One region of the Pseudoalteromonas sp. bablab_jr010 genome, then DNA from elsewhere that is predicted to be linked to it. Evidence: predicted binding sites of a transcription regulator. Region 1 holds the regulator's gene; each other region holds the start of a gene.
The links. Region 1 encodes sigma-54, which starts transcription at its own class of promoters, with help from an activator protein. Its sites were predicted from a motif close to GTTGGCACGNNNNTNGNNT; they were not measured.
Positions count from the first base shown of each region.

Region 2: JIG37_RS17345 (EF-hand domain-containing protein) is a predicted target of sigma-54. The motif match lies at 3,543-3,561, and genes of this name have one in related genera.
Region 3: JIG37_RS21365 (DUF3192 domain-containing protein) is a predicted target of sigma-54. The motif match lies at 2,852-2,870, and genes of this name have one in related genera.
Region 4: JIG37_RS11710 (DUF642 domain-containing protein) is a predicted target of sigma-54. The motif match lies at 4,528-4,546, and genes of this name have one in related genera.

Region 1 is NZ_JACDWV010000200.1:16,182-23,499, forward strand. It holds gene rapZ (RNase adapter RapZ) at 1-781, opposite strand, end outside; gene ptsN (PTS IIA-like nitrogen regulatory protein PtsN) at 782-1,234, opposite strand; gene hpf (ribosome hibernation promoting factor) at 1,238-1,525, opposite strand; gene JIG37_RS20650 (RNA polymerase factor sigma-54) at 1,552-3,048, opposite strand; gene lptB (LPS export ABC transporter ATP-binding protein) at 3,155-3,880, opposite strand; gene lptA (lipopolysaccharide transport periplasmic protein LptA) at 3,877-4,398, opposite strand; gene lptC (LPS export ABC transporter periplasmic protein LptC) at 4,388-4,942, opposite strand; gene kdsC (3-deoxy-manno-octulosonate-8-phosphatase KdsC) at 4,939-5,490, opposite strand; gene JIG37_RS20675 (KpsF/GutQ family sugar-phosphate isomerase) at 5,494-6,465, opposite strand; gene JIG37_RS20680 (calcium/sodium antiporter) at 6,469-7,318, opposite strand, start outside.
Region 2 is NZ_JACDWV010000161.1:69,383-76,700, forward strand. It holds gene yfbV (terminus macrodomain insulation protein YfbV) at 26-472, shown strand; gene JIG37_RS17325 (putative RNA methyltransferase) at 469-1,266, opposite strand; gene JIG37_RS17330 (energy-coupling factor ABC transporter permease) at 1,263-1,913, opposite strand; gene xthA (exodeoxyribonuclease III) at 1,910-2,719, opposite strand; gene JIG37_RS17340 (exonuclease III) at 2,963-3,394, shown strand; gene JIG37_RS17345 (EF-hand domain-containing protein) at 3,601-4,122, shown strand; gene scpB (SMC-Scp complex subunit ScpB) at 4,253-4,843, shown strand; gene rluB (23S rRNA pseudouridine(2605) synthase RluB) at 4,840-5,712, shown strand; gene ald (alanine dehydrogenase) at 5,807-6,928, opposite strand; gene lrp (leucine-responsive transcriptional regulator Lrp) at 7,071-7,318, shown strand, end outside.
Region 3 is NZ_JACDWV010000201.1:140,318-147,635, reverse strand. It holds gene JIG37_RS21375 (ATP-binding protein) at 1-1,498, shown strand, start outside; gene JIG37_RS21370 (diguanylate cyclase) at 1,467-2,390, shown strand; gene JIG37_RS21365 (DUF3192 domain-containing protein) at 2,428-2,808, opposite strand; gene JIG37_RS21360 (D-2-hydroxyacid dehydrogenase) at 2,972-3,916, opposite strand; gene zntR (Zn(2+)-responsive transcriptional regulator) at 4,011-4,424, shown strand; gene JIG37_RS21350 (SO_0444 family Cu/Zn efflux transporter) at 4,408-5,637, shown strand; gene JIG37_RS21345 (1-acyl-sn-glycerol-3-phosphate acyltransferase) at 5,793-6,923, shown strand; gene JIG37_RS21340 (DUF1289 domain-containing protein) at 7,023-7,268, shown strand; gene JIG37_RS21335 (transporter substrate-binding domain-containing protein) at 7,265-7,318, opposite strand, start outside.
Region 4 is NZ_JACDWV010000133.1:33,489-40,806, forward strand. It holds gene JIG37_RS11680 (AlkA N-terminal domain-containing protein) at 1-442, shown strand, start outside; gene JIG37_RS11685 (methylated-DNA--[protein]-cysteine S-methyltransferase) at 445-912, shown strand; gene JIG37_RS11690 (hypothetical protein) at 1,072-1,809, shown strand; gene JIG37_RS11695 (thymidine kinase) at 1,875-2,459, shown strand; gene ltaE (low-specificity L-threonine aldolase) at 2,442-3,449, opposite strand; gene rlmF (23S rRNA (adenine(1618)-N(6))-methyltransferase RlmF) at 3,460-4,365, opposite strand; gene JIG37_RS11710 (DUF642 domain-containing protein) at 4,699-5,898, shown strand; gene JIG37_RS11715 (hypothetical protein) at 6,175-6,633, shown strand; gene JIG37_RS11720 (hypothetical protein) at 6,698-6,865, shown strand; gene JIG37_RS11725 (hypothetical protein) at 6,983-7,318, shown strand, end outside.

The DNA.
Region 1 (7,318 bases):
TTGTTTGCGCTAAGTAAACAGAACGGTGTTGGCCTCCTGTACAACCAATTGCAATGGTTAGGTAACTGCGGTTATTGCGCTCTAGATGTGGCAACCAAGTCTGTACAAAGGTTTGAATCTGCCAAGTGAACTTTTGCACTATGCTGTGGCTAGCTAAATAATCCCTGACAGGCTGATCGAGGCCGGTTAATGGCTTCAAATCAGGCTCCCAGTGTGGGTTCGGTAAAAAGCGTGCATCAAAAACGTAGTCAGCTTCTTTTGGAATACCATGCTTAAAACCAAACGACATAAACGTAATAATCAGTTTTTTATCTTTCTTACCTAAAATCTTTTCACGAATTGATTCTGCTAACTGATGAACACTCAAATCAGTGGTATCAATCATAAAGTCAGCGCGGGTGATCAGCACATCCAGCAGGATTTTTTCTTGTTTAATGGCAAGATCAAGCGGTAAAGAATCAATCGATAATGGATGCAAACGGCGAGTTTCAGAAAAACGCTTAATTAGGGTTTGGTCATCACTATCTAGGTAGAATAGTGTTGGGTTTGCAAAACCTGGCAGGTACTCAAGAATATCATTAAACTCTTGCTGCTCTTTCGGTAAGTTACGTACGTCGATACTGACGGCAATTTTGTCATAATTATCAGAAACACTTCGCACGAGCGAAGGCAGTAGGTTGACAGGAATATTATCAACACAGTAGTAGCCTAAGTCTTCAAGAACTCGTAAAGCGACCGATTTCCCCGAGCCTGAGCGACCGCTGATAATTATTAATTCCATTTATGCCTCTGATGCAATTACTTGAAATAGTTGCTGATCGCTTGTAGCACTTCGCAACTGTTTACAAAAATCTTTATCTTTAAGTCTATCAGCAATTGTTGACAAGGTCTTCAAGTGCAACTGGCAATCGCCATCTGGTACGATGAGTGCCACAAAAATATCAACGGGACGATTGTCTATCGCATCAAAATTGATGGGAGATTCACTGACAATAATAAATGCATGAGGTTCATCAGCACCACTCATTCGACCGTGGGGAATAGCTATTCCTCGGCCGATACCTGTACTACCTAACTTTTCCCTGTTCAGAAAAGCATCTAGGATATCTTGTTGAGATAAATGAGGAAACTGCTGGTGAGCTAACTCGCTAATATACTCAAGAATTCTTTTTTTGCTATTAAAAAGGACCGCAGCTTTGCTGCAGTCCTGATTAGTAAGTGAACTAAGTTTCATAATTTAATGTCGAGCTAATTTCTCTTTATGCTTAATGACTTGGCGATCAAGTTTATCGATCAATGAGTCAATTGCTGCGTACATATCTTGATGTTCTGTAGAAGCGAACAACTCGCCTCCGTTTACATGTAAAGTTGCTTCTGCTTTTTGGCTTAATTTTTCTACATCTAAAATGACATGAACATTATTAATATGATCAAAATGCCTTTCTAGTTTTGCGAACTTAGTGTTTACATAGTCTCTTAATGAATCAGTGACTTCTACGTGACGACCAGTTAAATTTAGTTGCATAAGCATTTTCCTTCTATGTAAAACGTCTAAATCAGACTTTTACGCTGATTAGACGGAGGTATTGCTAGAGACTCACGATATTTTGCAATTGTACGTCTAGCTACTTTAATTCCTTGCTCAGCCAATATATCTGCAATTTTGCTATCACTCAATGGTTTAACCGAGTTTTCTGCAGCAACTAACTTCTTGATTAAAGCGCGAATTGCTGTAGAAGAACACTCACCACCATTTTCGGTGCTGACATGGCTTGAGAAGAAATATTTCAACTCAAAAATTCCCCTTGGGGTATGCATATATTTTTGTGTTGTAACCCGAGAAATCGTCGATTCATGCATTTCGACCATTTCTGCGACATCGTTTAGCACCATTGGCTTCATTGCTTCTGGGCCATGTTCAAAGAAAGCTTGCTGTTGTTGCACGATACAGTTGGTCACTTTTAGTAAAGTATCGTTACGGCTTTCTAAGCTCTTAATAAACCACTTTGCTTCTTGTAAGTGAGAACGAATAAATTGGCTGTCGCTACTTGATTTAACAGAGCGAGACATCGCTGCATATTGGCTATTCACTCTAATTTTTGGCATACAATCTGGGTTTAACTCGACTACCCAGCGGCCTTTCACTTTTTTCACTGATACATCGGGTATGACGTACTCAGATTCTTCGCGTACTATGCTATCCGCAGGCTTAGGATTTAAGCTGTGAATGAGCGTCATCACTTCTTTAAGCTCGTTTTCTTTAAGCTTAGTCTTTTTCATTAAAGTGCGATAGTCGCGACTTGCTAATAATTCGATATGCTCAGATAAAACCATTTTAGTTTCAGCTAAATATGGCGTATTGGCATCGAATTGACGAAGTTGTATACACAGGCACTCTTGTAAACTTCGCGCGCCGATACCAACTGGATCGAATAACTGTATTCTTTTTAAGACAGCTTCAACTTCATCGAGTTCGATTTCTTCTTCATCATTATTTTGATTAAAGCTTTCGACAATATCTTCGCAGCTAACCGTTAAAATACCTGAGTCATCGATAGCTTCAACGATGGCAACGGCAATCGCTTCATCGGTAGGACTAAATGGTGTGAGCTGTAGTTGCCACATTAAATATTCTTGCAGTGTTTCTGTTGAAGCACCTTGGTAAATAGACTCGTCTTCAGGCATTGGCCCAGACGATGTTGATGGGGCGGCACTCATGTACTCATCCCACGTAACATCCATAGCTAAGTCATCGCTAACCGTATCCTTACTCAGAGCATCACTGCTTTCTTGCTCGAATTCGCTAGGTGCTTCGTCGGCAGACGCGCTGACTTGTACATCGTCAGACTCCGCTTTTTGCTCATTCTTACCGATGCTTTCTTCGTTGTAATCCGCTTCTTCCACTTCAAGCAGAGGATTACTATCAAGCGCTTCTTGAATTTCTTGCTGGAGATCCAATGTACTGAGCTGCAACAAGCGAATGGCTTGTTGCAGTTGTGGAGTCATTGTAAGTTGCTGGCCCATGCGCAGCTGTAATGATTGCCTCATGTATCCCTAACAATCCTTTTTAAGTTATCGGTAACGGTGAAGACACTGTTATCGATTTATTGTCATTGTATAAGTCTAGCAGATGCTCTAGTCGGTGGCGTAATGGTTACAGCCTGAATTGCTCGCCTAGATAAACATCACGTACAGTTTGGTCTGCTAATACGTGCTCAGGTGTGCCTGATGCAATTAGCTCCCCATGAGAAACAATGTAGGCTTTTTCACAAACATCAAGGGTTTCTCGAACATTATGGTCAGTAATAAGTACACCAATACCACGATTTTTTAGGTGCTCAATAATTTTCTTTATATCTAACACTGAAATAGGATCAACACCAGCAAAAGGCTCATCTAAAAGGATAAATTTAGGATTAGCGGCTAATGCACGTGCAATTTCAACGCGGCGTCGTTCACCACCTGACAGTGCCATACCTTGGCTATCGCGAATATGTTGAATGCTAAATTCATCTAATAAGTTGTTAAGCGTCTCTTCGCGCGTTGTTTTGTTAAGATCTTTGCGGGTCTCTAATATGGCCATCAAGTTTTGGTAAACTGTTAATTTTCGAAAAATAGACGACTCTTGTGGTAGATAACCAATACCTAAGCGCGCACGGCTGTGCATTGGCAAAAGCGTGATATCGTTATCATCGATGCTTATTTTTCCTTTGTCGCTTGGTACGAGGCCTACAATCATATAGAAGGTCGTTGTTTTACCTGCACCATTTGGCCCTAACAAGCCAACAATACTGCCCGCTTCAACTTCAAGACCGACATTTTTAACCACTTGGCGGCCTTTGTAGCTTTTAGCTAAAAGCTCTGCTTTTAATGTGCTCATGGTTGGCCTTTATCGTCTTTTTTATTTTCTACAGGCACTAAAATAGTGTGTACACGATCTGTTGAGTTTTCGTCTTTTTCTGCGCTGATCAGCTGTTGAGCCATATCGTAGGTAATGCTTTTTGCCGTTACTTTTTGACCCGCTTGAGTGACTTCAGCTTCGCCATTGAGTGTTAAGAAGCGCTTCGCAACATCATAACGAACTTCTTCGGCGCTGGCGCTCATCACGGTACCATCAGCTTGCTTTTCTTCGAAGTAAGCTGGTTTGCCTGTAGCGATAATTAATTCGACTGTACCTTCGGTGTCACCGCCATGTGCCTCAAGTCGCTCTGCTGTAATGCGACGATCACCATGCACGATCTCTACGTTACCTTCGAATATGCCAACGCCATCTTTTAGTTTACCGATTTGGCGATCTGAGCTAATGCTAATTTGAGCGCCTGTTTGCTCGGCAGCTGCGCCCGAAAAGGCAATCAATAAGCTTGGGATCAGGAGTAATTTCTTCAGTTTATTGGTCATAGTATATGGTTCGTGTATGGTTAGTTAACTCAACAATTTCGGCTTTTAAATCGGCTTTTAAGCCTTTACCGGTAATTTTTAAATTCGGTCCTGTTAGTGTTACAGGTTGCTTTGAAAACATCGTCATTTTATCAATGTCGACATTAATATTTTCTGCTTTTATATCTTCGATCATACCGTTATGGGTTAAGTTTTTAGCAACTACATCCCCTTCAAAAATCAGCTGATCATTTTCGTATAAAGTAGCTTCTTTGGCTCTTACTTGCCAAACTTGCTGATCGCTATAAATAGTAAAAATAGGTTGTTCAAAAAAGGTAAACCCTAATTGTTGATACAACTCCATTTTTGCAGCTGCCACTTTATGACTAATTTTACCTTGCTCGTCATAAGCTGTTTGCTTTAGAGCAACGGCAGTGTAATCAGGTGTTGCGATGATCTCGTCTTCACTAGTTATTGTATCAGTTGACTGGTTAAAGTACGGGTACCATAACCACACCATGCAACAGACAAAAACAATACTCAGTAAAATACGGGCTATATTCATGCGCTGGTTCCATCGCTAGTTAACGGCTTGCCGTTTTCTAACATCAGTAAATCAGTTAATTCACGCACGGCTCCAAAGCCACCCGGTAATAATGTGGTGTAATGAGCCAGCTTCTTGATAAGCGGGTGTGCATCGTTTACTGCGACAGCAAAGCCAACTTTTTCCATAACTGGTAAGTCTGGACCATCATCACCAATATAGGCAATCTGTTCATCTGTCAGCCCCAGTTTATCCTTTAACTCTTGATAAGCAATCAGCTTATCTTCTTGTCCCTGATAAATGTGCTGAACTGTTAGGCTAGTCATTCGCTGCTGAACTATTTGTGAATGGCGGCCAGTAATCACTGCCACTTCAAAGCCACTATTAATGAGTGCTTTAATACCAAAACCATCTTTAGTATTGAATGCTTTAAGCTCTTCGCCATTATTACCCAAATAAATTCGACCATCAGAAAAAACACCATCAATATCACAGATTAATAGTTTTATTTTTTGAGCACGCTGACTCACATCAGGGCTCAGGGGCTGGTATAGTTCGGCGAATGTCATTGCTTAGAGAACTCCTGCTTTTAATAAGTCTTGCATATTAAGGGCACCAATTGGTGTGTTGCTTTGATCCACCACAATTAAACCATTAATACGTTTATGCTCCATAATATTTAAAGCTTCAGCCGCAAGCATGTCAGGGCGAGCCGTCGTGCATGAGCGGGTCATCACTTGGCTAATTGCCGTGTTATGGATATCGATGCGCTGTTCTAAAATACGGCGTAAGTCACCATCAGTGAATAACCCGGCTAACTTTTCATCTGCACCAATCACTGCGGTCATACCAAGGCCTTTGGCTGACATTTCAATCAATGCATCTTTGATGCTTTGGATTTCGCTAACGATTGGCGTTGCGTCGCCTGCGTGCATCACATCATCTAATGTAAGTAATAAACGTTTACCTAAGCTGCCACCAGGGTGCGAAAGTGCAAAATCGTCGGCAGTGAAACCTCGGGTTTCTAGTAGCGCAACCGCCATTGCATCGCCCATAACCAAGGTTGCAGTGGTGCTTGCCGTTGGGGCAAGGCCTAACGGACACGCTTCTTGGCTAACTTTGATGCACACATGAACATCAGACAGTTTTGCCATTGTTGAGTCTGGGTTGCCTGTTAATGAAATCATTTTTGCGCCAATGCGCTTAATAACAGGGATAATACTGAGTACTTCGCTGGTCTCACCTGAATTTGAAATACACATCACCACATCGTCGCGGGTGATCATTCCTAAATCACCGTGGCTAGCTTCGCCAGGATGAACAAAAAATGCCGGAGTGCCAGTACTTGCAAGGGTTGCTGCAATTTTATTACCTACATGGCCAGACTTGCCCATACCAATCACAATAATACGACCTGTACATTGGAACATTAATTGGCAAGCATTATCGAAATCTTGATTTATATATTGCTCAATTTCTTGTAAAGCTTGTGCTTCAATTTCGAGTACGCGCTTACCCTGCGCGATAAAGCTAGGTTGTGTCATTAATTATCCTACTTGGCTGAAAATATAGCCCTGATATGCAATAAATGCGACTAACAGTAAGCCACCTTCTACTCTATTGATACGACGAGCACCTTTAAAGTTCAATGACATGGCAATCAATACAACGGTTGCTGCAATCATGATAAGTGCATCGCGGTTTGCCGCAGAAGGGTCAATAATTGAAGGGTTGATAATACCCGCAAGTGGTAATACGGCGAGTAAATTGAAAATATTTGAGCCAACGATATTACCAAGTGCTAAGTCGTCTTCGTTTTTTAAAACCCCTGCAATACAAGCCGCTAGCTCTGGTAAGCTGGTACCAATAGCAATTATGGTTAAGCCGATAACAAGGTCAGATAGACCAAAATATTTTGCGATATCAACGGCTGATTCAACTAAAAAGTGTGAACTGACTGGTAATAAAATCATACCGATAACTAACCAGAATATGGCTGATTTGGTACTGACATCGTTCGGAACGTCTTCACACGCTTCGCTGACGAATGGGTCATCTTGATTTTTAGCACGCAGAGACACAATAACTAAGCCACCAATGAACACCGCAAAGGCAATCATCAAGGCAATGCCTTCAGCGAACGAAAAATAGTTATCTGAGAACACATACCAAGCGGCTACTGAGATTAACAGTACCAGCGGCATTTCGCGTTTGAGTGTCATTGAAGATACTGAAAGAGGGCGCAGTAAAGCTGTGACACCAAGTACAAGTAAGATGTTAGTAATGTTAGAGCCGACCGCATTACCTACCGCAGTATCTGTTTTACCGGCAAGTGCTGCCGATGCAGATACCATCATTTCAGGGGCTGATGAGCCCATAGCAACAACGGTTAAACCA
Region 2 (7,318 bases), on a different contig from region 1:
CAAGTTGAAAACCCTAGGAGTGATGATGCAAAAAGGTGTCATGTCACAAGTGCAAACAGGTCGTCAATACGCTAAAAAATGGCCGATGCGACAAGAGCTCGCTCCATTGTTTGCCGAATTTAGAGTGATCAAGGCCACTGATCTGGCAATTACAGTGATGCCAATTTTGGCAATGCTGACCGTATTTATGCAAGTGAATTACTTAGGTAGTGATTATTTTCCACAAGCTATCACGATCGCGCTTTTCTTTTTATCACTACCGCTTCAAGGTTTGTTGTGGCTAGGCCGCCGTGCAGAAACCCGTTTAGAGCCAGCAATGCTAAGTTGGTATACCGAGCTGCACAGTAAAATGAAGGCGCATGGTTATCAGTCACAGTTAACGACTGAAAAACCACGCTACACTGATTTAGCTCAATTATTAAAAGATATGTTCGAAAAAATGGATAAAGCCTTCACTAAAGAACACTTCTAATCGCGAATAAACTGGCTCACATAAAACGATAACGTTACTTTTTGTGGGCCTTGCTGCTCAATCTGCTGCCAATGCTCCGGGCGAAACTTCCACGCAAACGGCGTCATCATAATTAAATGTTTAATCTCACCGACCGACAACAGCACCTGCTGTTCTAATAAATTTATCGACTCTTTGCTGAAGCCTGCTGGTGGTTCTATCTCTGTATGCGGTTTTACATCAGCATAAATAAACGCTTTTAACTCTTTAAGGTGCCAAGGGCCAGGACTTGCAACAATTAAACTAGCTTGCGGCTTGGCAAGGCGGGCAAGCTCTTGTGCAAATAAAGGGGCAAACACACTAACAAGCACATCAGCCTGCGCATCTGCAAAAGGGGCTTGGCTAATCGACGCGACACTAAAATGCGCATTTTCGTAGCGCTTAGCGGCGTATTTTACCGCGGGCTTAGAAATATCGACACCATATACATCGGCACTCGACTGCGCTGCTATAGCTTGAGTATAAAAACCTTCACCACAGCCTAAATCAATCACTGAACTTGGTTCGAGAGATGCCACTAACTCAGCTAAAGCCTGCTGTAAAAACAAATAGTGTCCGGCACTTAAAAAAGCGCGGCGAGCCTGCACCATTTCAAGGTTATCGCCCGGTTGTTTCGACTTTTTATTTTGCACGGGAAGTAAATTGACATAACCCTCTTTGGCGATATCAAAACTGTGGTTATTGTCACAACGGTAAGTTTTGTCGTTTAGAGTGAGTTCAAGTTTGCAAAGCGGGCAGTGGTAGTGAAGACTCATGAGTCTAAATAGTCCTTATCATAAAAGGTTTTAACCCAATGAGGGCGATAGGTGATCATCAAGGTAATGGCCATGCCATTGAGCATTGCTTCAGGAAACCAAATTATGGCACACAGAATCAGATAATTTTCTGAAATCTCAATAAAACTGTAATCACCAAGCAAGTAATAAAACACACCGCTGGTAAGTATTTTAATACAGGCGATAACAGCAGCGGTTAAAAACGCGCATAAAAAGATATAAATAAAAAAGTGTCTTGGTAAATAGGTATAGCAAATTACAAAGCACAGATAGCTCAACGTAATTGGAATGAACGCTGTAAATAACAAATGCACAGGCAATAAACTGATTGGCAATTGTGCAACCAGCACTAACAACAAACTCGCCAAGGTACTTGCAAAAATAGCCAGTCGCCAACCTAAAATTAGGGTCACTGCAGTAACCCCTAAAATATGCAATTCGAGGCCTGGCAATATCCCCGCTTTAATGCGCCACAGTACCGCAAGTACTAAAGCACATGCGAGCACACCAACTTGTCTTATTGGCGTTGCCAATAATTGTGATGCGCTTTGCTTATCAAAGCTGAGCCAGAGTATTATAGCCACACAGCTCCACAAAGGGAGCTGCCATTGCAATGTGTCTATCATGCGTTAAATGTTGACCAAATTGGCGCATGATCAGATGGTTTTTCGATACCTCGCAATTCGTAATCGATACCAGACTCAACACAACGCTCAGCAAGAGCTGGAGTTGCTAAGATCACATCAATACGTAGACCACGGTTGTCATCAAAACCTTTTGAGCGGTAATCAAACCACGAGTATTGCTCAGTTTTTTCTGGGTAAAGTTCACGGAAGGTATCTTTAAAGCCCCAGTTTAATAAAGTGCTTAACCATTCACGCTCTTCAGGTTGGAAAGAACACTTACCTGTTTTTAACCAGCGCTTACGGTTTGGTTCACCAATACCAATGTCGAGATCGGTCGGTGAAATATTAATGTCGCCCATCACAATAACATCTTGATCAGCCGTGTGGTTATCTTCTAAGTGAGTCATTAAATCTTTATAGAACTGACGCTTATAAGGGAATTTGGTTTCGTGGGCAATATTATCCCCTTGCGGGAAGTAGCCATTCATCACCGTTAGGTCACGACCATTTTCTTGTGTCACGGTAACACTGATCATACGACGCTGTGATTCGTCGGTATCGGTTGCAAAGCCTTTAACAACTGATTTTGGCTCTTGTTTACATAACATTGCCACGCCGTAATGTGCTTTTTGACCGTGAAAATAAACGTGATAACCCATTTTTTGCACATCTTCGAGAGGGAAGGCCTCATCATGTACTTTGATTTCTTGTAAGCCAATAATATCTGGTTGATGTTTATCAATTACGGCTTGCAATTGGTGTAAACGAGCGCGCAGGCCGTTAATGTTAAATGAGATTACCTTCATGGTGCACCTATTATTTTTGTTTCAGTGTTTAGCGCAATTCTATCATCAAACTAGGGCTTATTCATGAGCTAATTACGAAAATCAAATTGGGCAAATGTTGATCAATTGCTGCTTAATTTAAAAACATTGTTAACTCACTATTAATTATTAAATTAAATAAATAATTCAGTTGATCTGCTTATTTTTGTTTATATAATGCGCGCAAACCACCCGTTCATATTATGTACTATTTAAAGGTAAACCATGAAAAAACAATTAGTGATGCTTTCTCTTGCATGTATCTCATTTGGCTCATTAGCAAGCAACCCGCACTACTTTTCAGCTGATAACAGTATTGAATCGAAGTTATGTAGCTTAAGTGCAAACGAAGGGTTTACCGCTGCACGTAAAGAAGCAGCAAAGCATGGCATTTCAATGTCACGTTTTTCAAAAAGCATTTTATGTAACGGTACTGACATTCGTGAAATTGCAAAAAAATCACAATCACAAGAAGTAGCAAAAGCAGCGATTGAAGTGTTTGCTAAAAATGAGCAAAAAGAAACTCAACTTTGCATCACTGCACTTAAAAAAGGTTTAACACCTGTGCGTGAAAAAATTGGCAACTTAAACACGTTAAAATGTAATGGCGAAGCAGTAACAGACTTCGTTAAGCGTTACCAAAACGCAGCTATCTAATAGCGACAGTATAGTTATTTGTAAAAAGCGCTCTTCGGAGCGCTTTTTTTATGAAAAAATTACAGCAATCTATGAAAAGCTTGCTAAATCATAGGCTTAACAGTAACTTAACTAGATTGTAAGTGCTTGATTTTAGTCAATAAGGCATTTTGGCATTCAACTTGAAATAGTCTAATTGAATCTAATCGACTACAAGGAAATGTCTTATGAAAAAGTTAACTTTAGCATCTACAATTTTAGCAGCACTAAGTCTTTCAGCATGTTCTGCAAGTAACTCTTTAGCAAAAATCGACAGCGATTTTGGCAGTCTAGATAATGACAATGACGGCTATATCTCTAAGGTAGAAGCTGACGATGATGCAATTTGGGAGCATTTTTCAAATATCGATACCAATATGGATGAGCAAATCAGCCGTACTGAATTTAATGCATATATGCAATTAAATACAGGCAAGGTGGCAGCTGATAGTGAGGTATCTGAATCAGCATTTAAAGCTGAAATCGCTAAATTTGACCCAATCGAAAATGACTTTAAATCGTTAGATAACGACAAAAATGGTTATGTTTCAATTGAAGAAGCCGATGACGACGATATCGCAAATCACTTTGGCTATATGGATAGCAACAAAGATAAGCGTATAAGCCGCACTGAGTTTGTTAATTACATTAGCAAATATGGCAGCGACGTTGCCGAAGATGATGCCCTTGAAATGGTTAAAAATAGCTAATTTCAAAATTCATTTATAAATATCCCCCAAAGCCAGTGTTTTACACTGGCTTTTTTACAATAATTTTTCCAACCTTGGCCGACTTCTGTCATAATAGAGCGTTAGTGATTTAAAATGACCTTTAGTAGCAATGGCCACAAAACGTATCAGTGATGAACAGTTAGTCGAAATCATAGAAGCCGCGATTTTTGTTGCTGGAAAACCTGTGTCTAAACGTCATTTAAAAGAGACAGTATTAGCTGATTTAAGCGTATCTATGCCGCGCATTAATAATGCAATTGAACAAATTCAAACGCATTATCAAACCCGAGGCATTAAGCTTGTTGCAGTAGGCAGCGGTTACAGGTTTCAAGCCTGCGCTAGTTTAGCGCCTTGGCTGGCAAACTTATGGCAAGAGCGCGCACCTAAATACTCACGAGCACTACTAGAAACGTTATCCTTGATTGCCTATAGACAACCTATTACCCGTGGTGAAATTGAACAAGTACGGGGGGTCGCTGTTGGCTCAGGAATAATTAAAACCTTATTAGAAAGAGAGTGGGTTAGAGTTGTTGGCCATAAAGAGGTGCCCGGGCGCCCAGCGTTGTATGCCACAACATCCGCTTTCTTAGATTATTTTTCATTAGCTGGTTTAGATGAATTACCGCCGTTACCTGAACTTCAGGAGAGTAAAATCAACCAGCTATTGAGCGATCCTTCTGTGAGAGAACTATCTGAATGAGTAATGTAGAAACTGAAAAGTTACAAAAAGTATTAGCCCGTGCTGGCGTGGGTTCACGTCGTGAAATGGAAAAATACATCGATGCCAACCGCGTGAGCGTGAATGGTAAAGTGGCTCGTTTAGGCGACCGCGTAGAAGCAACCGATGTAATTCGTGTTGACGGTCACGTAGTGAAAATCGAAGACAAAGCCGACCGTATTTGTCGTGTGCTTATGTATAACAAACCAGAAGGTGAGTTATGTACGCGTAAAGACCCTGAAGGTCGTCGTACGGTATTTGATCGTTTACCACGTGTTGATGGCGAACGTTGGATTGCAGTTGGCCGACTAGATATTAACACCGCTGGTTTAATGCTGTTTACTAACGATGGTGAACTTGCTAACCGTTTAATGCACCCAAGCTACGAAGTAGAGCGTGAATACTCAGCTCGTGTATTTGGTGAAGTGACTAACGAAACGCTACGCACTTTAACAAAAGGTGTTGAGCTTGAAGATGGTCCTGCGAAATTCTTAAACATCAAACCTATGGGTGGTGAAGGTATCAACCGTTGGTTCAATGTGACTTTAACAGAAGGTCGTAACCGCGAAGTACGTCGTTTATGGCAATCACAAGATGTTGAAGTATCGCGTCTTATCCGTATTCGTTACGGTAAGTTAGAGCTTGATAAGCGCTTGCCACAAGGTGGTTGGGCTGAACTTGATTTAGAGACGGTTAACTATTTACGCAAAACAGTACAACTAGGCCGCGAAACGCAAACTAAGCTGTCGGTTATTCCTGAAAAGCGTAAAGACAAACGTGCCAAAATCAACCAAATCCGTAAGGCGGTTAAAAAGCACAATCAACGCGCTAAACAAACTAAGCGTCGTTAATCAGAAATATAATTGTTTGCAGATAAACTAATTTATTTGCAAACAGGCATAAAAAAAGCAGCGATTTCGCTGCTTTTTTGTTTCACAATGCTAATTAAGCATTTTCGACTGCTGTACGTGGGTCAACATATTCCATGTTGAAAGCTTCAGCTACTTCTTTATAAGTAACTTGGCCTTTGATTACGTTTAAGCCTTTTAAGAAGTTAGCATCGTCAAGAAGCGCTTTCTTATAGCCTTTGTTAGCAAGGTTGATGATGAACGGTAATGTTGCATTGTTAAGTGCGAACGTAGAAGTACGTGGAACAGCACCTGGCATGTTAGCAACACAGTAGTGAACAACGTCATCAACGATATAAGTAGGATCAGCGTGAGTTGTCGCTTTAGACGTTGCGATACAACCACCTTGGTCGATTGCAACGTCAACGATTGCAGAACCAGGCTTCATTGCTTTGATGTGCTCAGCTGTCACTAGTTTAGGCGCTGCTGCACCTGGGATTAGTACGCCACCGATCACAAGGTCAGCTTCTAGTACGTGTTTTTCGAGTGCGTCAGCAGTAGAGTAGATAGCTTTAACTTTATTACCGAACTGTGCGTCTAATGCACGTAGTACGTCGATGTTACGGTCAAGAACAACAACGTCAGCACCTAGGCCAACAGCCATTTGCGCTGCGCTACGACCAACCATGCCGCCGCCGATAACAACAACTTTAGCTGGCTCAACACCTGGTACACCACCAAGTAACATACCACGACCGTGGTTTGATTTTTCAAGCGCTTGTGCACCAGCTTGGATAGACATACGACCAGCAACTTCACTCATAGGAGCTAGAAGAGGTAAACCGCCACGTGAATCAGTTACTGTTTCGTAAGCGATACACACTGCGCCACTTTTAACTAGGTCTTCAGTTTGTGGAAGATCCGGTGCTAAGTGAAGGTAAGTAAATAGAATTTGGTCTTCGCGTAACATTGCACGCTCAACAGCTTGTGGCTCTTTTACTTTAACGATCATTTCAGCTTTAGCAAAAACGTCCGCTGCTGTTGGTAAAATTTCAGCACCAGCTGCAACATAATCTTCGTTAGTGAAGCCAATGCCCATACCAGCATCAGTTTCAACAAAAACTTGGTGGCCATGGTTTACTAGTTCACGAACACTCGCAGGAACCATACCTACACGGTATTCATGGTTTTTGATTTCTTTAGGTACACCAATAATCATAGTTTTTCGCCTTAATAGAACGGGATAAAATTTTTGACTATTATATTCATGACCAGCCAGTGTGTCTCACCTTTTTTAAGTGCTATTCTAGTGATATAATCTAAAAATATATTTTAAACAGTGCAAAACTCTGGTTTGGCTTATGCATCAATTACTCGACAGAATAGACCGTAAAATTTTAATGGAATTACAGCTCGATGGTCGGATCTCTAACGTAGAGCTGGCAAGGCGTGTAGGATTAAGTGCCACCCCTTGTTTGGAGCGGGTAAAAAAGCTCGAAAGAGAGGGGTATATACTCGGATATAAAGCGGTAGTGGATCCTGCTAAACTTGGCCAAGGTTTGTCGGTTTATGTAGAAGTAACCATCACTAAATCCTCACCAGATGTTTT
Region 3 (7,318 bases), on a different contig from region 1:
AGCAAAAGATGATGCAGAGCGGGCAACGCTCGCTAAAAGCCGCTTTATTGCTAATCTAAGTCATGAAATACGCACACCACTCAATGCAGTACTAGGCTTAATTGATGTTATTGCATTGCAAGGGCTAACTGAGCATCAGCGCACTCATGCAGAGCAGGCAAAAACAGCAGCTAATAGTTTACTGACGCTTTTAAATCGAATGCTTGATTTTGCACGTGCCGAAAGTGCTCAACTGGAAATGAATAAAGCGCCTATGAGTTTATCTGATCTAATTGATTTTAGTCGAGGCGTGATCACTCCCTTATGCACAAATAAAGGCATTGATTTTATCATTGACCGTGACGAGAACATCAACGAATTCTTAATTGGCGACCAAATTTGTTTGCAGCAAGTATTAGCCAATTTATTGACAAATGCAGCCAAGTTTACTGAACAAGGCACAATAACTCTGTGTTTAGAGCTGATTGAAGAGTCTTTAGAGCAGCAACTAATTTGTTTTACAGTTAAAGATACAGGTATAGGTATAAATAAGGCTGATCAAGGGCGGTTATTTGATGCTTTTACGCAAGGAGATGAGTCTTTAACACGCTCTCATCAGGGGGTCGGTTTAGGTTTAGCGATTGTTAAATATGAAGTCGCTTTAATGGGCGGAGAGATAAAACTTGATAGTGAAAAAGGTAAAGGCAGCAAATTTAGTTTTTGCTTACAGCTAGATAAAGCATCAGGACCTACAAAAAGAGAATTAGTTTGTTTGCCTTCGAGTACTGACTTATCTGGACTTTTAGTACTTGCAGTTGATGATAATCCGCTTAATTTGAGCATCATTAAGAGTATTTTGGAGCAAATAGATATTACTGTCATTTGTGCTCTAAATGGTAAAAAAGGTATAGAAATTGCTAAAGAGATCAAACCTGACGTAATTTTTATGGATATTCAAATGCCTGTGATGGATGGTTGCCAAGCGACGCGAATTATTCGTCAATTATACACCAAAGAGCAAATGCCGATATACGCGCTTACCGCTCATAGTGAGGCTGCAGATATTGAGCATTCAATTGCGGCAGGAATGAATAAACACCTAACTAAACCTATTGTTGCGAGTAAATTGTTTTTAGCAATGAGTGAGCTTAAAAACTCAAAAGAAGCTTTTTTTGATAAGGCTTTTATCTTATCTCAGTTTGGAAATGATAATAAGTTAGTATTAACTATGTTGTCGAAGTTTGCGACTATGGCAGCAGAGCAGTTAATACAAATTTCTACATTAAAGACTACCGACGAGTTGATCCGCGTGGTGCATAATGTGAAAGGATCGGCTGGTAACCTTGGGTTTAAACGATTGTCAGCGTGCGCTCAGCATTGCGAGGCTACACTAAAAGCTAAAGGTGAACTTTCCGAACAATTAATTGATGAGTTGCAATGCCAAATAAAACAGGTTATTGCCTTTATCATCGAACAAGGATCTACTGATGTTGAAAAGAGCCAAGGTACTGATTGTTGATGACGATCCGTTAAACCGCTTGGTATTAGAAAAAACATTACAGCAAGACTATGATGTTTTTTGTGTTGAGAGTGGCGAAAAAGCACTGACGTTTCTAAAAACACAAAGTGTGGATCTGTTGATCTTGGATATTGTAATGCCAGGAATCGACGGCTATGAAGTACTCAACAAATTAAAAGAGAACGCAACGACAAGCATGCTACCGGTAATCTTTATCTCGGCAAATACTAGCCATGATGATGAAGCTAAAGGGTTAGAATTAGGGGCGATGGATTACATCACCAAACCTTTTAGTGCAGCGATCGTTCGTGCACGTGTGCGCAATCAATTAATGATCAAACAAAAAAATGACTTGCTTGAAATGCTCGCCTCAATTGATGGCCTAACAGAGATCCCAAACCGACGTTATTTAGATGAAAATTTAGCGCGAGAGTGGCGTCGTTGTCGTCGTGATCAAACACCATTATCAGTATTATTAATGGATGTTGATCACTTTAAACGTTACAACGATTGTTATGGTCACCGAGCAGGCGATGATTGTTTAAAACAAATTGCTCATGCCTTAGTTGGAGCATGTGAGCGAGGTAGTGACTTTGTTGCTCGTTATGGCGGTGAAGAGTTTGCAGCTGTACTTCCAAATACCTCTGCAAAAGAAGCTATGTCGTTTGCAAACAAATTACGTAATGCCGTTAATGAGTTAAATATTCCGCATAAAGCGTCACTAAATGCCGACCATGTCACAATTAGTATTGGTATTGCAACCACGGAAAATGGCCAGGTGTATGCAGAGCAAACATTACTTGAAGAAGCTGATTTAGGTCTTTATCAGGCAAAAGATGCTGGGCGTGATCAGATAGTATCGAGAATGATAGCGGTGAGTGAACATAAGTAGGCAATAGCTGCCTACTTACAGAATTTAAATATGCAAGCTAGCCATTGCTAAGTGATTTATAAATCGTATCACCCACACCGATTAACTTATCATTTTTAAAAACCAGTGGTGTACATTCGTCTTTAGTTATCTTGCCATCAGAATGAATACTATGGGTTGCATAGAATAATACTTGGTACACATCATCACCCTGCTTTAATAACTCGCTAAAGCTAGGAGTATTTAGTTTGTTTAATACAGTTTGATAGCTGGTATCTAATGCAAGATTAGAGATCACTTCACGGTTATTTTTATGCTGCTTTTGCCAGCTAGATGAGCTTCCCGCCCAATGTGTGTTTGCTTCACCGTCAGAAACAGCAATGACACAACCAGTTAAAAATGGTGCAGTTAGCGCGGCAATTAGAAGTGCTTTTTTCATGTTATTTTATCCCGTAGAAATTGTTTTATAGTTGTTCACTTATTTGCAAACTACTTGCCAAACTTATAAAAGTAAATTAAATCAGTTTCTTAGGTTGTTTTTAGGTAAAGAGCCAAGTAATAAATTACTAACTACTTAGCTCTCTTGACTAATAAATTGCGATTTAGACCAACCTGTTACGCATCTCGCCTTGATTAAATGCTTGGATATTCAAAGCAATTTCGTTAACTAAACGCACGATAGATTCTTGGCTGGCCCAAGCAATATGCGGAGTAAGTAATAAGTTTGCGCCTTTATACTGTGCCAGCGGATTTGATTGCTCTGCAGGTTCTTTACTGAGTACATCAACACCAGCTCCGGCAATAACATTATTAGCTAATGCGTCAGCTAAATCGGCTTCATTGATAATCCCACCACGAGCAGTATTAATAATGATAGCTGTCGGTTTCATCATGCTTAATTCTGTCGCGGCGATTTGGTTGCGTGTTTCATCAGTAAGTGGGCAGTGAACACTAATAATATCTGCTGTGGTTAGAGCATCATTAAAACTAACACGACCTTCACGAGGTGCATGGCCTTTTCGTTCACTGATGATGACATTAGCACCGAAAGCACGCGCTACATCGGCAACGGCTTTACCTAGTGAACCGTAACCAATAATTGCCAATGTTTTGCCTGCAATTTCTTTAAAGCTGTAATCTAAACGGCAAAACATTGGACTTTGTTGCCATAAGCCTTGCTGGCAATCATTAATGTATCTGTGAGTATTACCCAGTAAATTAGTGATGAGGGTAAAGGTATGCTGCACTACACTCGGCGTTGAATAACCTGCGACATTGGTCACTGCGATGCCATGCTCTTTTGCTGCACCTAAATCAATGTTGTTAGTCCCTGTCGCTGCAACACATATTAATTTTAAATTAGGTAATTTGCTCATGGCGTGCTGATCAATCACCACTTTATTACTAACAACAACATCGGCATCTTGGCAGCGCTCAACAACCTGTTCTTTAGCGGTTAAATCGTAACAGGTTAATTTACCTAATTGCGCTAAGGCATCTAACGACGTGTTGGCTAATGTCGCTGTATCAAGGACAGTAATATTCATGTGCTTTCCTTTTTTAATTTATTGCTTGACCTTGGGGTGTACTCCAAGGTTTATAGTGAGCATAATAAATAAACGCTTCACAATGGAGACGGTGATGAAAATAGGTGAGTTTGCCCGTCAGTTGGGTGTCTCAACAGATACGCTACGGTACTACGAAAAGCATGGTTTGTTAACGCCTAGTTCGCGTTCAGACGTGGGATATCGTTTTTATTCTGAGAATGACCATAAACAAATGGCGTTTATTCTCAGAGCAAAGAATGTTGGCTTTAGTCTGGCTGAGATCAAAGAGTTATTGCAAATTAAGTTTCATAAAGATCAGCATTCTTGTCATGAAGTTAAAGAAATGACGTTACAAAAACGTGACCTCGTTGTACAACGAATTGCAGAGCTTACTCGCTTTTATGACTCACTTTCATTGTTGGCAGATAAATGTTGTGGCGGTGAAGAGCCTGCTGAAAACTGCTCAATACTAACGACGCTGGAGGATATCGATGGACTTACTCAATAATTTTTGGCATCTGTTTTTACTCTCAGCACCTTGGTTAATGCTGGGCTTATTCATAGCAGGTCTTCTCAATGTATATTTGCCTGCTAACTTTCTTAACCGGCATTTAGGCAAAGAAGGGTTGTGGACCACAGTTAAAGCAGCCTTTATAGGTGCTCCAATGCCCTTGTGCTCATGTGGTGTGATCCCAGCAGCCATTGGTTTAAGAAGAGCGGGGGCATCGAAAAGTGCCACCACCGCATTTTTAGTTTCAACCCCTGAAACAGGGGTCGATTCGGTTTCGGTATCTTATGTGTTGCTAGGCCCATTTATGGCGATAATACGTCCTATTGCCGCCGTGTGCAGCGCCATTGTGGCCGGCGTCTTAGTGGGGAAAGACAGTGAACTCCAACAAGTACAAAGTACAGAATCAGATAAAGAAAGTACTAAAGCAGACTCTTGTTGTAGTAGTAAACAGCCAAAGCCTGTGACCACAACGAGCTGTTGCAGTAAAGAGGCGCCAGCAAAGCCCGCACAAAGTTGTTGTAGTAGCAAGGAATCGCAACCAATACAGGAGCAGCAACAAAGTTGCTCAACAGAAAAAGCAGCGCCTATACAGAAAAGCTGTTGTAGCAGTGAGCAGCCAACCAAAGCCGTTGAAAGTCGTTTTAGCAAACTGAAACGCGCGGTGAGCTTTAGTTGCAATAAGCTGCTTGAAGACACCATGATTTGGCTAATGATCGGTTTATTCTTTGCAGCGCTTGTACAAACTTATGTACCAGAATCTTTTTTAAGCCAGTGGGGGAATGGTATCCTTGCTATGCTGGTGGTTATTTTAATCAGTATTCCTATGTATATTTGTGCAACTGCATCGACACCTATAGCGGCAGGTTTATTACTCAGTGGTGTATCTCCGGGGGCGGTGCTGGTGTTTATGTTAGCTGGGCCGGCAACCAATATCGCAACGCTTGGTGTCGTTGGTAAAGAGCTTGGCAAGCGAGCGGTATTTGCCTACCTAATAGGTGTGATTGGCACGGCACTGGCTTTTGGCTTTTTAACCGATTATTTAGTGGCGCAATATGGTTTTGTGGTAGCGCCGATGATGGGTGAAGAGCACGAGGTTCTACCTCATTGGTTAAGCCTTGCTGCAGGTATTGTGTTGGCAATTTTAATACTCAGATTGCTGTTAAAAATGGTATTAAAAAAATCCTCGCAAACTGGTAAGAGCATTGCTTAATTATTTGTTATAGATAAATATTTTCTACATTAATTGGCATTTAATTTGGTTAACTATCGCGTCTCGGTTCGCATTTAAAATTGCCTGAGTTATAATCCGCCAATTATTTTTAACGGTACGCTTTGCGTGCCGTTTTTTAACTTAAGTAGTTTTTAATGAGTGAAAGTGTGGATAAATACGCCGACATAAGACCTTACAATGATGATGAAGTAGCTGACTCAGTAGCGCGTTTGATTGCTGATAATGCCTTTGTAGATGTAATCGCTAAGTATAACTTACCGCGCTTTTTATCGAACTTCCCATTTATTACTCGCCCATTAGTGCGCAGCCAGCTGCGTAAAAAGTGGGGTAACACCTCATCGGTTGAGCAAGTTCAGCACGAAGTGGCTGATTATTTGAACAAACTAATCACCCGCACTACTTCAGAGGTAACGTTTTCGGGCATTGATAAACTAGACCCAAAACAAGCTTACTTATTTATCTCTAATCACCGCGATATAGTGCTTGATCCTGCGCTCGTTAATTGGGGCTTGTTTAAGCACAACATGCCGACAGTTCGTATCGCCATTGGTGATAACTTACTGCAAATTCCTTATATCACTGAGTTAATGCGTTTAAACAAGAGCTTTATTGTGAAGCGCTCAGCGAAAGCACCGAAAGAGATGCTAAAAGCGCTGTCGCAGCTGTCTGCTTATATTTATGACTCACTTTCTGAAGGCCACTCAATTTGGATAGCGCAAAAAGAAGGCCGAGCAAAAGACGGTTTTGACCAAACAGATCCTGCCCTGCTTAAAATGTTGCAGTTACAAGGCCGCAAGCAGAAGAAAGAGTTTGCTGAATACGTACGCGAATTAAAAATTGTACCTGTGTCTATCTCTTATCAATACGAGCCATGCGCGATTGCTAAAGCGAAAGAGCTTTATCATAAACAGCAACATGGTCAGTATGTGAAACAGCAGGGTGAAGACATAGCTAGTATTGTTGAAGGTTTTAGCACCGCCAAAGGGCATGTACATTTAGCGTTTGGCGAGCCAATTGAGTCGGGCTGTGAATCGCCTGAAGAGCTGGCAAAAACTATTGATCAGCAAATTGTTGATTCATTTTTCTTACACCCAGGCAATTATATTGCAGGTGGTTGTACGCAAGCTGTGATTGATGAAAAAGATGCCGCTGCATTTAATGAGCGTATCGCAAAAGTGCCAGAGGAGTTAAAGCCTTTGGTATTAGCTATGTACGCTAAGCCTTTTCATCGTAAAGCAGAACTTGCAACAAGCGAGTCTAAGTAAGCGAAACAAATAGTTTAAGAAGCCACTTTTTAAAGTGGCTTTTTTTATGGTTAATTTTCAGGCTATACTTTTAATATTACTTATTAACCGGCATTTGTGATGCAACAGATTGAAATATTTGAAATTCCAAGCCCTTGCAAAGGGATATGCCAAGTTAATAACCGGGGTTATTGTAAAGGCTGCTATCGTAGTCGTGATGAGCGATTTTATTGGAATAAGTTTACCAATGCAGAAAAACGTAAAGTGATCAGTCTATGCCAACAGCGTTACAAACGTTACCTTCAGAAAAAGCAACAAGCTGAAAATCAACAATCAACGCCTGAGCAAGGAGGGTTTGATTTCTAAAATTCGGTGAGATTGTACTTTGATTTTAAAAATTGCACCGTGCCATTTTC
Region 4 (7,318 bases), on a different contig from region 1:
TTGGTCAGACTATGAAGCGGGCATACGTGCGGTTCTTGGTCAGCAAGTGAGTGTTACTGCGGCTCACAATCTCGTAACTCAGCTTGTGAATGAATTTAATCAGCAAAGTACTAACCACTATTTTCCAAGCCCTGATTGGGTTGCCAATTCTGAACTCGACTTTTTTAAAATGCCACAATCACGCAAAGATGCACTACGGCGTTTAAGTGCTTATTGTCAGCAAAACCCAGAGAGTCAAGAGCTTGATAATTGGCTTGAGCTCAAAGGCATTGGTCCGTGGACAGTTAATTACGCCAAGCTACGCGGTCAAAGCCACCCCGACATTTTACTAGCGGGCGACTTAGGGGTTAAAAAAGCCCTCGCTGGAATAAGCGAATTTAACAGTGAGCACTGTGCACCATTTCGTTCATATTTAACTTTTCAACTATGGCAACAATTATGAGTATGCAACAAGTTATAATGCCAAGCCCCATTGGCGATATTACCATTCAAAGTACAGCAAAAGGTGTCAGTTACGTTGGCTTCTACCCAGTGGTTACGATGCAAACAGAGGCTGTTGATGAGCACACCCTTACACCTATTTTAATATGTATAAGTGAGCTTAATGAGTACTTTAATGGTGAGCGTAGGCGTTTTACTGTTCCACTCGATACCCAAGGTACCCACTTTCAAAGGCAAGTGTGGCGTGCGCTGATGGATGTTGAATTTGGACAAACTAAAAGTTACCAAGAGATAGCACTTGCCATTAATAACCCAAAAGCGGTGCGTGCAGTGGGCGCTGCAAATGGTAAAAACCCGATTAGCATTATTGTACCGTGCCATCGGATTATTGGCGCAAACGGTAAACTCACAGGCTATGCGGGTGGCCTTGAAAGAAAAGAGTGGTTACTGAAACACGAAGGAATTTTGTAAAAAGTTAAATTGCCTTCTACACTATTTAAAGCTTAACTAAATTAGTAACTTATTATGACAGTGATGTTGTTTTTTACTAGAGTATTTTTGTGTACAGGGTTGTTTTTTACTTTTACTTGTTATGCGAAAGAGGCGTCTCCCTTACTAATTAAAATTTGTGTGGCGGATCATAATAAAGCGCCGATGTTTATCGATGCTAAAAACGAAATCCCCATTATTAATAGCCAAGCACAAATTAATACTCTAAATGAATTAGATCTCGCAATAGATGAAGTTCAATTTCAATACCAACAAATGCCTTGGCAAGAATGTATATCATCAATAAAGCACGGCACTGTTGATGCATTTATTTCTGGTTTTAACGCGCTTAAAAGTGACTATGCTGTTTTCCCTGTTAATAAACAGGGCAAACCTCTCGATAAATATTCATTCGCATCTTTGAGCCAATGTTTAATCGGTAAACGACGTTTTCATTCAAAGTGGAATTCACGTGAGGTATTTCAATCAAAAGCATTCTCGTTAGCTGTTGCTAATGGCCATTTTGTTGGTGATGCTGCAAGTGAAGATGCGTTTTTTATTGAGCACACATTTACGCTACAAACTGCGATTGAACGAGTTGCTCAGGGAAATGCTGATGCAGCACTTGTGATTTGTGAGATTTCTAAGAATAAAGTCGATCTTAGTCAGTACTACCAATTTAAACTTGCTCCACTGTTCCCACCGATCAATACCTCAATAGCATATTTGGCTTTTTCAAATGAGTTTTTCTATAAGCATAAACTAGATGCAAACCTAGTTTGGGAGCAGCTCGCCAATAAACAATTGGCAGGGATTTATGCAAGAATGTTGCAAAATACGAGCTCAGAACAAAACACTCATTATGGGACAAAAGAATAAGGTAAAGGATGATGTTGTCGTTCGATTAGGGTAGCATATTGCGACTTTAAAATTTGGGCAACATCATGGCACAGCTGTACTTTTATTATTCTGCAATGAATGCAGGCAAATCTACCACACTTTTACAATCTGCATTTAACTACCGCGAACGTGGTATGGAACCGGTTATTTTAACAGCGGCTATTGATGATAGAGCAGGTGTTGGCAAGGTGTCTTCACGTATTGGCTTACAGGCTGATGCGCATATTTTTGATGCAGAGAAAGATGTATTTGAGCTAATCAAATCTTTAAATGCAGAGCAAAAGCGCCATTGTATTTTAGTTGATGAATGCCAGTTCTTATCAAAAGACCAAGTAATGCAATTAACGGATGTGGTTGATGAGCTTGGTATTCCAGTGCTGTGTTATGGCTTACGTAACGATTTTAGAGGTGAGTTATTTAGTGGCTCACAATACTTACTTGCATGGGCTGACAAACTAATTGAGTTGAAAACAGTATGTCATTGTGGTCGTAAAGCTAATCATGTACTGCGTACCGATGAGCATGGCAATGCGATTGCAGACGGTAATCAGGTAGAAATTGGCGGCAACGACCGGTATGTATCAGTGTGCCGCAAACATTATAAAGAAGCGTTAAATCTCGGCCGCTAATGCTGAGATAAAGCTATCAATACCTTGCTTAGTGACGCCTAAATGGGTCACTAATCGCAGTGGTTTTCCTGGCGAAAATAACATATTTTGTTCTTTTAGCGCATGTGCCACTGCTTTTAAGTCGATATGTTCGGCAACGTTTGCGTAAACAATGTTGGTATCGATTTGAAAAGGTGATGTATCAAAACCAGCTAACGTGTTTAATTGCTCTGCTAAATACGCCGCGTTATCGTGATCTTCAGCAAGTCTTGTTAGGTGATGCTCAAGTGCATACTGACCAGCGGCTGCCAGCATACCCGCTTGGCGCATACCACCACCAAGTACTTTACGCCAGCGGCGCGCTTTATCAATCAGTGCTTTGCTACCTAGTAATAGTGAGCCAACCGGCGCACCGAGTCCTTTTGATAAGCAAATAGACACTGAATCAAAATACTGGGTGATCTCAGTGATATCAACACCTAACTTAACCGCCGCGTTATACACGCGGGCACCGTCTAAGTGCAGAGCAAGGTTATGTTTATCAACACACTCTCTAGCTTGTTTAAGATAACTTAGCGGGAGAACTTTGCCACCAATGGTGTTTTCTAAGCTAAGTAGTTTGGTTCTAGCAAAGTGAAAGTCATCAGCTTTAATTGCAGCCACAACTTTGTTTAAATCTATGCTGCCATCGGCATTATTTTCAATTGGTTGCGGCTGAATAGAACCTAATACAGCGGCACCGCCACCCTCAAATTTGTAGTTATGCGCTTGTTGACCACAAATGTATTCGTCGCCACGTTCACAATGCGCCATTAATGCTAGTAAATTGGCTTGTGTACCTGAGCAACAATAAAGGGCGCTTTCGAAGCCATGGCGCTCAACAGCAAATTGTTCAAGCTGATTAACGCTTGGGTCGTCACCATAAACGTCGTCACCTACTGGGGCGTCATTCATGACCGCGCGCATGGCTGCTGTTGGTTTTGTAACTGTGTCTGAACGAAAGTCGATCATTTTATTATCCTTATACTAGTTCGTTAAGAATGGCTTCGCGGTCGGTTTGGTCAAAATAGCTCCAAGCAATAAAGCGACTTATTTTTTGGCCTTGTGCCATTTTTATAACTTTTACTTCTTTCACATCAAGTGTGCTGAGTAACTTTTTTATATGAGGTAAAGTGTCAGACTTTGAAACAAGTGATGTAAACCAAATACATTGCTCTGCAAACTCTTGGCTCTCAATACACATTTTACTGATAAATTCGCGTTCACCGCCTTCACACCAAAGCTCGTTTTGACGGCCACCAAAATTAAGCGCTTTTTGTGGCGCTTTGTTTAAGTTTTTCCATTTACGTTCAGTACCTGCATTTGCCTGTTGCTCGCTGGCATGAAACGGTGGGTTGCATAAAGTTAGATGAAAGACATCTTTATTCGATATTACGCCCGTAAACATTTTATTGGCGTTACTTTGCTGCTTAACATTTATTTTGAGGCGGTTAAATTGCACAATTTGCTTAGCAATTTTAACAGACAATACATCAATATCTGAGCCTGTGAAGTGCCAGCCATATTCGTGGTTACCCGTAAGCGGGTAAATCACATTTGCACCCGTGCCTACATCAAGCACTTTTACTTGCTTACCCGTAGGAATATGACCTTGGTTATCGCTTGCTAATAAATCGGCCAAATGATGAATGTAATCCACTCTGCCAGGAACTGGCGGGCAAAGGTAGTTGTCGGGTAAATCCCAAAAATCGATTTTATAATGGCTTTTTAATAACGCTTGGTTGAGGGTTTTAACTGCTAACGCATTGGTGAAATCAATGGTATCAGTACCCGCTGGCGTTTGCGTTATATAAGGTGTTAGGGCAGGAGTATCTTTACATAGCAAAGTAAAGTCGTAGCCATTAAAGTGGCGATTTCGCGGATGCATTAAGGAAAACCTATCTGTTAGCCATATTAAAGGCTGATTGTACCAAATAAATTTTTAAAATGTGGGAGTGCTAATCTAATAATCACTTTATCAGTTATTCACTAATTATAGATAATTTAACTTTCGTGCGATTCAGAGCACGCTGATAATCAATTTTTTAATTTTGGCATCATTTGTGCTTTCTCTTATGTACAGTCCATTTCAAAGCGCTCAATTGCAGAGAGAAGTTAGTTTTTTATCAATTAACTTTTTCTACTCATAAGTAGTTTAATGATTGAGGTGGTTTGTTTTTTCACAATGCAGTGAATACAACTAATCTTGGGGAATTATTATATGAAGTTATCTATTTTAGCAATGTCTTCACTTTTTGCTTCGCAAATTGCAATTGCAGACAATTTAATTGCAAACGGCTCATTTGAACTGGATGTCGTAAATTCAACATGGACATTGTTAGATGAAGTTAACGGATGGCAAAGTGAAGGTGCAAGATTTGAAATTCAAACATCGCGTCTAGGTCTTATTACTGCTCAGCAAGGTAATCAATATGTCGAGCTAGACTCTACTTCTAATTACAGCATCTTTCAAACAGTCGCAACTGAGGCTGGAAAAACTTATGAAGTTTCATTTTACTACTCGCCTCGTATTAACGGTAACAATGATACAAATAAAGTTGATGTGAAGTGGAATGGAACAACAGTACTAAACGTAAATGCGACGCAAAGAGGCTGGCAATCATTTACATTATCTGTAGAAGCAGATTCAAACTCTTCAGAAATTCGTTTTAGCGGCGCAGGTGCGAGTGATAGTCTAGGCGGTTTTATTGATAACGTTGTTGTCACTCAAAAGCAGGCTTGTCATTCTGGTATATTTGGTATTAACAATTTTGGTTCTTCTGAAACGGGTTATGTTTATAAATTTGACCTAGAGACAAATACTTACAGTGTGGTCGCAGGAGCGCAAAATACGGCTTCAAACATTGCAAGTTATGATGGCAAACTTTATTTTATGGAACAACTTGATTCTGGCACGAAAGCGTCAAAACTTTGGTCGTTAGATTTAGAAACGGGCGCTCAAGTTGCTGAGGCTGATGCTACATCTTGGCCAATTTATCGTTCAGCAGTCACGGCAGACGGACAATCTTTACGTGCGACAAGTAAAACCTATATGTATGACTACAACTTGCAAACTGGAGAAAAAACAGTACTAGGCAAGATGCGCTATTCGGGAGATTCTTTCTCACATGGTGATGTAGCATATTCTGCTGATAATAATGTACTTTACGTATTAACAGGTCAATCACTCTATACCATTGATGATGGTTCGATGGAGTTAACCTTAATTGGTGAACACGGCATTAATTGGGCTTCAGGATTAGCGATTGCTGATGATGGAACATTGTATGTTTCAGGAAGAAAAGCAGGCGAAAATGCGAAGATTTACAGTGTTAATCCTCAAACGGCTGACTCTAGTTACGTTATGGATGCACCAGAGCACATTAATGATTTAACTTTCGTAGATAACTACTGCGAATAGGCGGTGTTTATAAAAATAGCCAGTGGTTCTGGCTATTTTTATTTAGTCTATTAAACATGGTAAGCAAAATTATTTGATAACTGATAGGTTGCTTTGCTTAAAGTATGGGCTACTTGAGGTTAAGAGCGAAAGAACGGGTATATTGGCCATGATACAAGCAACTAAAATTAGTGTTTAAAAATTTCTACTCAAATTGGGTCACATTGGGTACTACCATAAGACATTTAAAGCTGATAAATTCTAAGGTATTCAATTAAGGAAAGAATAATAAAAATCATGGTTAAAAAGATACTTAAAGGAATTGGTATAACATTTTTAGTGTTAATTAGCTTATTTGTACTCTTAGCAATTTGGACTGCGAATAAATCCTCTGCTTACAAAGAAACTGCTATTCCTTACCTAAATTCAGCAATTACAGATATCTCTCAATGGGATCCTCAGACTCTCAAAAACTATATGACCCCATCATCAATTGAAAATGCCACAGATGAAGATATTTCTAAAATCATGCGTGCATTCTCAAAGTTGGGCGAATTAAAAGAACTAGGTGAATTTGAATTTATAAATGTTAGCTCTAAAGCTGTTACCGGAGGTGGTTCTGGTACTTATGTTACTTATTTAATTCCAGCTTCATACACGAATGGAGACGCACAAATAACCGTCACGTTAAAAGAAGAAGGTGAGTCATTCTCTATTTATAACTTCAATTTAAATTCGATGGCGCTTATTGATTAAGTTTTATCAAAAATAGCAAGCGCAACTGTTTGTATTTAAATAGTTTATTTTCAAAGGAATGTTTATGTCTAAAATTAAAAAAATAGTGATAGCTGTAGTAATTGTGCTAAGCCTTGGCGCAATTGCTAAACAATACAATGAGTACAATCACACAGAGATGGCAATTAAAGAGTGTGGCAATAAAGACAACATCGCTAAAGTCGACTCTAAAGGTTTTGAGTGTAAAGACTAATAGAGATTAGTAAAACAAATAGTACACCTGAAATTATCATACTTGGTTTAAACAGCAACCTAACCACTCAACAGTAAAATAATCATGCAGGGCTTTTAATAACATAAAGGGAAAGAATTGAAAAAAGAACAAAGCAAGGAAAGTGGTATCTTATATGCTGTATTTACAACCGTTTTATTGTACTTCCTTTTTAAAATTACGTTAATTTTTTCTATGCAGTTAAATTGGCATTCAACCTGTCTAAGCTCACTTTGGGATAATGCCAACTCTGTAGTGACACCTTTTTTAGGGTTTTCCATTGTTGCTGTACTAAGTTGTATCTGGTTTTTTTATTGCGCCATAAAATACAAACAAAAAGCAGGTAAAACGGTATATCTTTTATTAGGCGTAGGAGCTGTGTTCTATTATTTTTGGTTTAGAGGCTTTTACGGTTTTTGGCAGTTATTGAACTAC